2 regions of the Micrococcus sp. SL257 genome follow, and region 1 is predicted to be linked to the other one. Evidence: predicted binding sites of a transcription regulator. Region 1 holds the regulator's gene; the other holds the start of a gene.
What was found. Region 1 encodes LexA, which represses DNA repair genes until DNA is damaged. Its sites were predicted from a motif close to TCGAACANNTGTTCGA; they were not measured.
Positions count from the first base shown of each region.

Region 2: OVA32_RS07945 (DUF6504 family protein) is a predicted target of LexA. The motif match lies at 1,543-1,558, and genes of this name have one in related genera.

Region 1 covers NZ_CP113053.1:2,046,588-2,049,993, forward strand. The annotation lists gene OVA32_RS09480 (histidinol-phosphate transaminase) at 1-609, opposite strand, end outside; gene OVA32_RS09485 (LysM peptidoglycan-binding domain-containing protein) at 653-1,027, opposite strand; gene lexA (transcriptional repressor LexA) at 1,319-2,035, shown strand; gene OVA32_RS09495 (ATP-dependent DNA helicase) at 2,079-3,406, opposite strand, start outside.
Region 2 covers NZ_CP113053.1:1,726,903-1,730,308, reverse strand. The annotation lists gene OVA32_RS07950 (DUF6318 family protein) at 434-1,213, opposite strand; gene OVA32_RS07945 (DUF6504 family protein) at 1,689-2,015, shown strand; gene OVA32_RS07940 (DNA polymerase III subunit alpha) at 2,012-3,406, shown strand, end outside.

The DNA.
Region 1 (3,406 bases):
GTAGGCCTCGTCCACGACGACCATGGCGCCGGGCCCGCCGGCGGCCTCGTTCTGCGCCTGCGCGGCGTACACGGCCTCGATGGTCGCCAGGTCCAGGGCGGTGCCCGTCGGGTTGTTGGGCGAGGCCAGGAAGACGACGTGCGGACGGTGCTCCCGCACCATGGCCGCCGCGTGCTCGGCGCTGAGGGTGTGGTCTTCGGCACGGCCGCCGTCCACGAACACGGTGTCCGTGCCGCCGGCCAGCAGCGGGTACATGGAGTACGAGGGCAGGAAGCTCAGCAGTGTCCGCCCGGGGCCGCCGAAGGCCTGGAGGATCTGCTGCAGGATCTCGTTGGAGCCGTTGCCGGCCCACACGTGGTCCGCCGTGAGGCCGTGGCCGAGGTAGCCGGCGAGCGCACGTCGCAGCCCCGTGAACTCGCGGTCCGGGTAGCGGTTCAGCCCCCCGGCGACGGCCGCGACCCGCTCGGCGATGGCGGCGGCGACCTCCTCCGGCACCGGATGCGTGTTCTCGTTGGTGTTGAGCATGTACGGCACGTCCAGCTGGGGGGCGCCGTAGGGGCTCAGGCCGCGGAGGTTCTCACGCAGGGGCAGAGAGCTGAGGTCGGTCATGGCCGCCAGTCTAGGAAGCGTGGAGGGCGAGGCCCGCCGTGCGTCACCGCGTGGCCGGGACGAACAGCTCCTCGCCCGGCGCGGGGGCCCGGCCCTCGAGCCCGTTGAGCTCGTCGATCGTGGCGATCACCTCGTAGACGTCCGCCTCCGGAGCCACCGTGGTGGCGATGGTCCACAGGCTGTCCCCGGGCATGACCGTGACGGACTGGGTGGCGGGCCCCGCGGTGTCCGCGGACACCGCGGCGGGCGACAGCAGCACACCCAGGAAGAAGGCGGCCGCCAGCGTGGCGGCCACGGCCGCGGCGATCACGGGGATCCCCCGCAGCACGAGGCGGCCGCGGCGGGTCAGACGGATGGTGGCCGGACGCGGCCGCGCCGTCGCGGGCGAGCCGGCGAACTGGGCGGTGGTGAGCGTCATGGTGTCCTCCTCCGGGGCGGATGCCCTCCAGGTGATCGAACATGTGTTCGAATCCGTTCGAATGCCTTTCTAGCACAGGTGTTCGAGACATGCCACGACGAGATCGAACATATCTTTGAAGGAGAGGCGGCTCTCCTCTAGGCTCGAGGCCATGCACGGACGCCCCGGAACGCCCCGGGACCGCCAAGACACAGGCAACCAGCGGGGGCGGACACGGTAAGCGTCCGGACGGCAGCCGGACGCCGGAACACGAGTCCGGCCACCATCACCCCGGGAGAACGGACGGCAGCCATGAGCACCACCGACGATCAGCCGGCGGCGCGCGCGCCGCTCACCGACCGCCAGCGGCGGATCGTGCAGACCATCCGGGACGCGATCGCCGACCACGGCTACCCGCCCTCCATGCGCGAGATCGGCGACGCCGCGGGCCTGGCCTCGCTCTCCTCCGTCACGCACCAGCTGGGCCGTCTCGAGCGGCACGGCTACATCCGGCGCGACCCCGGACGCCCGCGTGCCCTCGAGGTGCTGCTCGACGTGGACGGCACCCCGCTGGGCGAGGCCGCCTCCCCCACCGCTGCGCCGTCGTCGCGGGTCTCCGCGATCCCCGCGTGGCACACCGGCGCAGACGAGGCGGACAGCGTGCCGGTCCCCTGGGTCGGCCGCATCGCGGCGGGCGGCCCGGTCCTGGCTGAGCAGCAGGTCGAGGACGTCATGGCGATCCCGCGACGCCTCACGGGCGAGGGCGAGCTGTTCATGCTGCGCGTCACGGGCGACTCGATGGTGGACGCCGCGATCTGCGACGGCGACTGGGTGGTGGTGCGCCGGCAGGACACGGCGGAGAATGGCGACATCGTCGCGGCCCTCCTCGACGACGAGGCCACCGTGAAGACCTTCCGCCGCCGCGACGGGCACACCTGGCTCCTCCCCCAGAACACGGCCTACGAGCCCATCCTCGGCGATCACGCCACCGTGATGGGGCGGGTCGTCACGGTCCTGCGTTCGCTCTGACCCGCTCCCTCCGGCCGGGCCGACGGCCCGAGGCCGAGCGAGGTCAATCGCCCGAGGCGAGCCGTGCCAGCACCCCGCGGACGACGTCGCGGTCCGTGGTGCGCCAGAAGTCCGGCAGGGCGCTCGTGATGTAGCCGCCGTACCGCTCGGTGGCCAGGCGGGGGTCCAGCACGGCCACCACGCCGCGGTCCGTCACGGAGCGCACGAGGCGCCCGGCGCCCTGGGCCATGCGCACGGCCGCATGCGTGGCGGAGATCCGCATGAACCCGTTGCCGCCGTGCCGGGCGACGTCCCGGGTGCGGGCCTGGGAGAGCGGGTCGTCCGGCCGCGGGAACGGGATGCGGTCGATCACCACGAGCCGCAGCGAGTTCCCCGGCACGTCCACGCCCTGCCACAGGCTCATGGTCCCGAACAGGGACGTGTCCGGCTCCTCGGAGAACTGGCGCACGAGGGCGGAGAGGGTCGCGTCCCCCTGGCACAGGATCGTGGTCTTCGGCCCGAGCCGACGGCGCATCTCGGCGGCGGCGTCCTCGGCCGCCCGGCGCGAGGAGAACAGGCCGAGGGCCCCGCCCCGCGACGCCCTCAGGAGCGCCTCGAGCTCATCCAGGGACTCGGGCGAGGCCGTCCGGCCGGGCCGGGGCAGGTGCCGGGCCACGTAGAGCACCCCCTGACGCGGGTAGTCGAAGGGGCTGCCGACGTCGAGGGCCTCGAACTTCGGGGCGTCCGGGCCGGCCAGGCCCACGTCGCCGGCCACCGAGTCGAACCGGCGCTCCCCCGAGCCCACGGTGAGCGTGGCGGAGGTGAGCACCGTCGTCGCCTTGCCGAACAGGCCCTCCCGCAGCTTGCCGGCCACCGAGAGCGGGGCCACGTAGAGCTGGGGCGGGTCGGTCTCGTCCCCCGGCTGCCAGCCCACGCCGGGCTCGAAGTGGCCGGGGCGGGTGGCCCACAGCACCTCGGGGAAGTCGGCCTCGGGCCGGGCCGCGAGCATGCGCTCCACCACCTCGAGGACCTCGAGGATCCGCGAGCGCGCCATCTGCCGTCCGCCGTCGGCGTCGGCCTCCTTGTCCTTGTCCTGGCCGAGGTCGGACAGGCACTGGCGCGCGGCCGTGAGGACGCCGGTGAGGGCCTGCTCCTGGACCTCGTCCGGGCCCGCGGCGATCAGACCGGACGGAGTGTCCGTGAACGCGCGGTCCAGGGCCGCCCCGGCCTCGATCAGGTCCTCCACGGCCACGGTGGTGTGGCGGCGCAGCGAGGTGGCCGCGCCGTGCACGATCGACCCGGACAGCTGCCCGGTGACCGCACCGGTCACCCGGTCCTGCAGCTCGTGGGCCTCGTCCACGACGACGGCCGAGTACGCCGGCAGCACCGCGA
Region 2 (3,406 bases), 320 kb from region 1:
CTGGAGGCCTTGGCCGTCCAACATTTAGGGGCGCCATAGGCGGGATTAGCATCAGGCTGACGAGTGTCTACGGTCTGCGCCCGGATCCACGAACCCTCGGGGCAGAAGTTCGCCTCTTGCTCTCGACAACTCTCGAAATCCGGATTGCCCAGCTGCCCCGAGAAGCATGCACTGACCGTTTTGTGCTCTAGGTGTGGGTCCGGGCGGGCGGCGGTCGCTGAGTAATCAGTTGCAACAACTGAACTCGAGGTTGCTGAGTGTCTATCTGAGCATCTCTTATTCGCCGCAATGCCCTTTTTATTTATTGAGTAGTGGCTCTTCGAAGAAGTGCACGACTCGATGTCTCGTGCGTGTGAAGGGGTGGCGGCGGCAGTGGTAGGCACGAATAGGAGGCTGATCAATAATGCCACTAATACAATCCAGGTGCGCCCCATCAGTTAGATCCGATCGAACCTTCATATGACATCTCATCAACAATCCAGTGTGAAGATTCGGGGTTAAACGAGACCTCCGCGATCCAAGGCTGCTTGGAGGCCGCTTCAACATCTCCGTTCTCGGGAACAACCCCGCCCTTGGTGTATCCCGTTCCTGTGCCCGTAGTGACAAGGAGTGTCGAGACATACCCGGTTTCGGATCGATGAGTCAGAATCGAATCGATCTGTACCTCAGTGCCGGTGTACCACCCCCCGTCTTTGTAGATCATTTGCAGGTCGTTCGAGCTGAACTGGCAGAACTCGCAATACTCGCTGTAGAGAGAGTCGAGGAGTTCCGTGTCTCCGGTCTGCTCGGCGTAGTAGTGCACGTCCCAGAAATAGCGAATCGCCGCCTCGGCGCCCTCCTTGGTCTCTTCCTTCATGGCGGCGGGCATCTCCGGCTTGGGCACGTTCTGAGCGGGACCGTCGGCAGACGCGGGCACGTATTCGCCGGACCCGCTCTCCGTGGCCATGGGGGATGAGCTGACGCCCGCGGTCTCGCTCGTGCTCGCGGTCTCGCTCGTGCTCGCGGTCTCGCTCGTGCTCGCGGTCTCGCTCGTGCTCGCGGGCGCGGACGTCTCGACGGCGGGCTTGGCGGACGAGGGCGACGTCGTCGACGACTCGGCGGGCTCGGACTGCCCGCCGCAGGCGGTCAGTGCGAGCGCCAAGGCCACGCTGAGCGTGCCGGCCTGGGCGAATCGGTGGCGGCGCAGGGCGCGCCCGGGTGCGGTGAGAGACATTTCCCCTCCAACTGGACGTCCGTCGTGTGTCCGCGCCTCCCGCGCTGATCCCGCAGCGCGGTGCCCGTGGCATGCGAGGCCCGGTTGGTTCGGAGTATACGCAGACGGATTGTGGTCCTGCTCGCATTGTCCACAGGGCCGTGCCGACGCACTTCTTCCGGCCCAAGAGACGATTTTCTCGTGCATGTGCGCTCCAGGGTCGGATTCGAGGTCCCCGGCCAGGACTCGGCCAGCCGGTCTCACGAAAAGGGCGTTCCCGGCCTCGCTCGTCTCGGGGCGATGCGTCCTTAACGTGTCCGGCGGCCACCCTACCTTCGCACTCATCGCATTCGAACACATGTTCGAGTACGATCGGGGGTGCGGCCCCACCTTCCCACTTCTTCCCCGCGTCCGGTCCGCCGGACGGGCCGCGCTCCCATCGCCCGACGGCACCCCGTCGTCGGTCCGGTCAGCAGTGCACAGGGAGAGAAGCAGAATGGGAGTCCTCACACAGTCGGTGGCGGTGGAGTGCGGGGCAGACGGCACCCCGCAGGGGCTGCGCTGGAACGGGCGGGACTACGTCCTCGCAGAGCGCCCCGTGCGCTGGTTCGAGCGGCGCCGCTGGTGGGCGGAGGAGGTCCGCGCGGAGAAGGGCCGCGGCGCCGGTCTCGTCGACCACGAGATGTGGCGGCTGCAGGTCCGCCTGGCCCGGGCCGGCGCCGCGCCCCTGCAGACCCTCGACGTCGCCCACCACCTGGACTCCGGCCGGTGGCGGCTCGTGCGCGTCCACGAGCACGCCCAGGACCTGAGGCGGTCGGCATGAGCCAGGCCGCCGCGGCCGGACGCACCGCCGCACCCTTCGCCCACCTGCACGTCGCCTCCGCGTTCAGCGCCCACCATGGGGTCAGCTGGCCCGAGGACCTCGTGGCCGCCGCCGCGGCCGCGGACATGGACCTGCTGGCCTGCACCGACCGGGACGGGCTCTACGGCATGGCCAAGCACGTGGGCGCCTGCCTGCGCCACGGCATCACCCCGATCGTGGGCGTGGACCTGGCCGTCCGGTGGAGCGAGGACGAGGACGCCGGCCGCGTGGTCGTGCTCGCCCGAGGAGGCTGCCACGGCTCCGGCTACCGCTCCCTGTGCGAGCTCGTCTCCGCCGCCCACGCCCGCACCACCGGGGGAGCGGCAGGCGGCAGCCCCTGGGCCAGCGTCGCCGAGCTCGCCGCCGCGGCGGCCGGCCGAGTCCCCACCGCCGCCAACCGGGACAACCCGTCCACCCCCGAGCTGTTCGTCCTCCTCGGCCCGGACTCGGACGTCGGCCGCCACCTGGCCCGCCGCCGGTACGCGGCCGGCCTCGCCGCCCTGCACCGCTGGAAGGCGGCCCTGCCCGCAGGCAGCCCCCACGCCGACGTCGTCACCCACCTCTCCGCCCCCGGCCGCCGCCTCGACACCGGGCACGCCGTGAAGACCCTCCGCGCCGCCCGCCAGGCCCGCATCCCCGCCGTCCTGACCAACGCCGTGCGCTACGCGGCCCCGGACGGTGCCGCCACCGCGGACGTCCTCGACGCCGTCCGTGCCCTCAGCTCCCTCGACGCCCTCCACGACCTGCAACCCAACGGGCAGGGCTGGCTCAAGTCCACCGCCGCCATGCACCGCATCGCCCACGAGGTCGCCTCCGCCGCCGACGACCGCCCTGCCCCCCTGCTCGAGGCCACCCGCCGCCTCGCCGAGGCCTGCGCGCTCGACCCCGAGACCGACCTCGGCTGGGGCGTGCCCCGCGTCCCCGAGGCCGCCGTCATCGGCATCGACGGCCCCCCGGAGCACGTGCTGCGCGAGCGCACCCGCGCCGGCCTCCTCGCCCGCTACCCCCACCTCCACACCGGGGGAGGCCTCCCCGGCACCAGCCAGGCGGCCCGGGACCTGCAGGACCGCGCCGAACACGAGCTCGGCATCATCACCCGACTCGGCTTCTCCTCCTACTTCCTCACCGTGGCCGCCGTCGTCGACCTCATCGAGGGCATGGGCATCCGCGTGGCCGCCCGCGGCTCCGGCGCCTCCTCCCTCGTCAACCACGCCCTGCGCATCTCCCACGTCGACCCCATGGCCAACGGCCTGATCATGGAGCGCTTCCTCTCCACCGACCGCTCCACCCTCCCGGACATCGACATCGACGTGGAGTCCGCCCGCCGCCACGAGATCTACCACGCCGTCGTC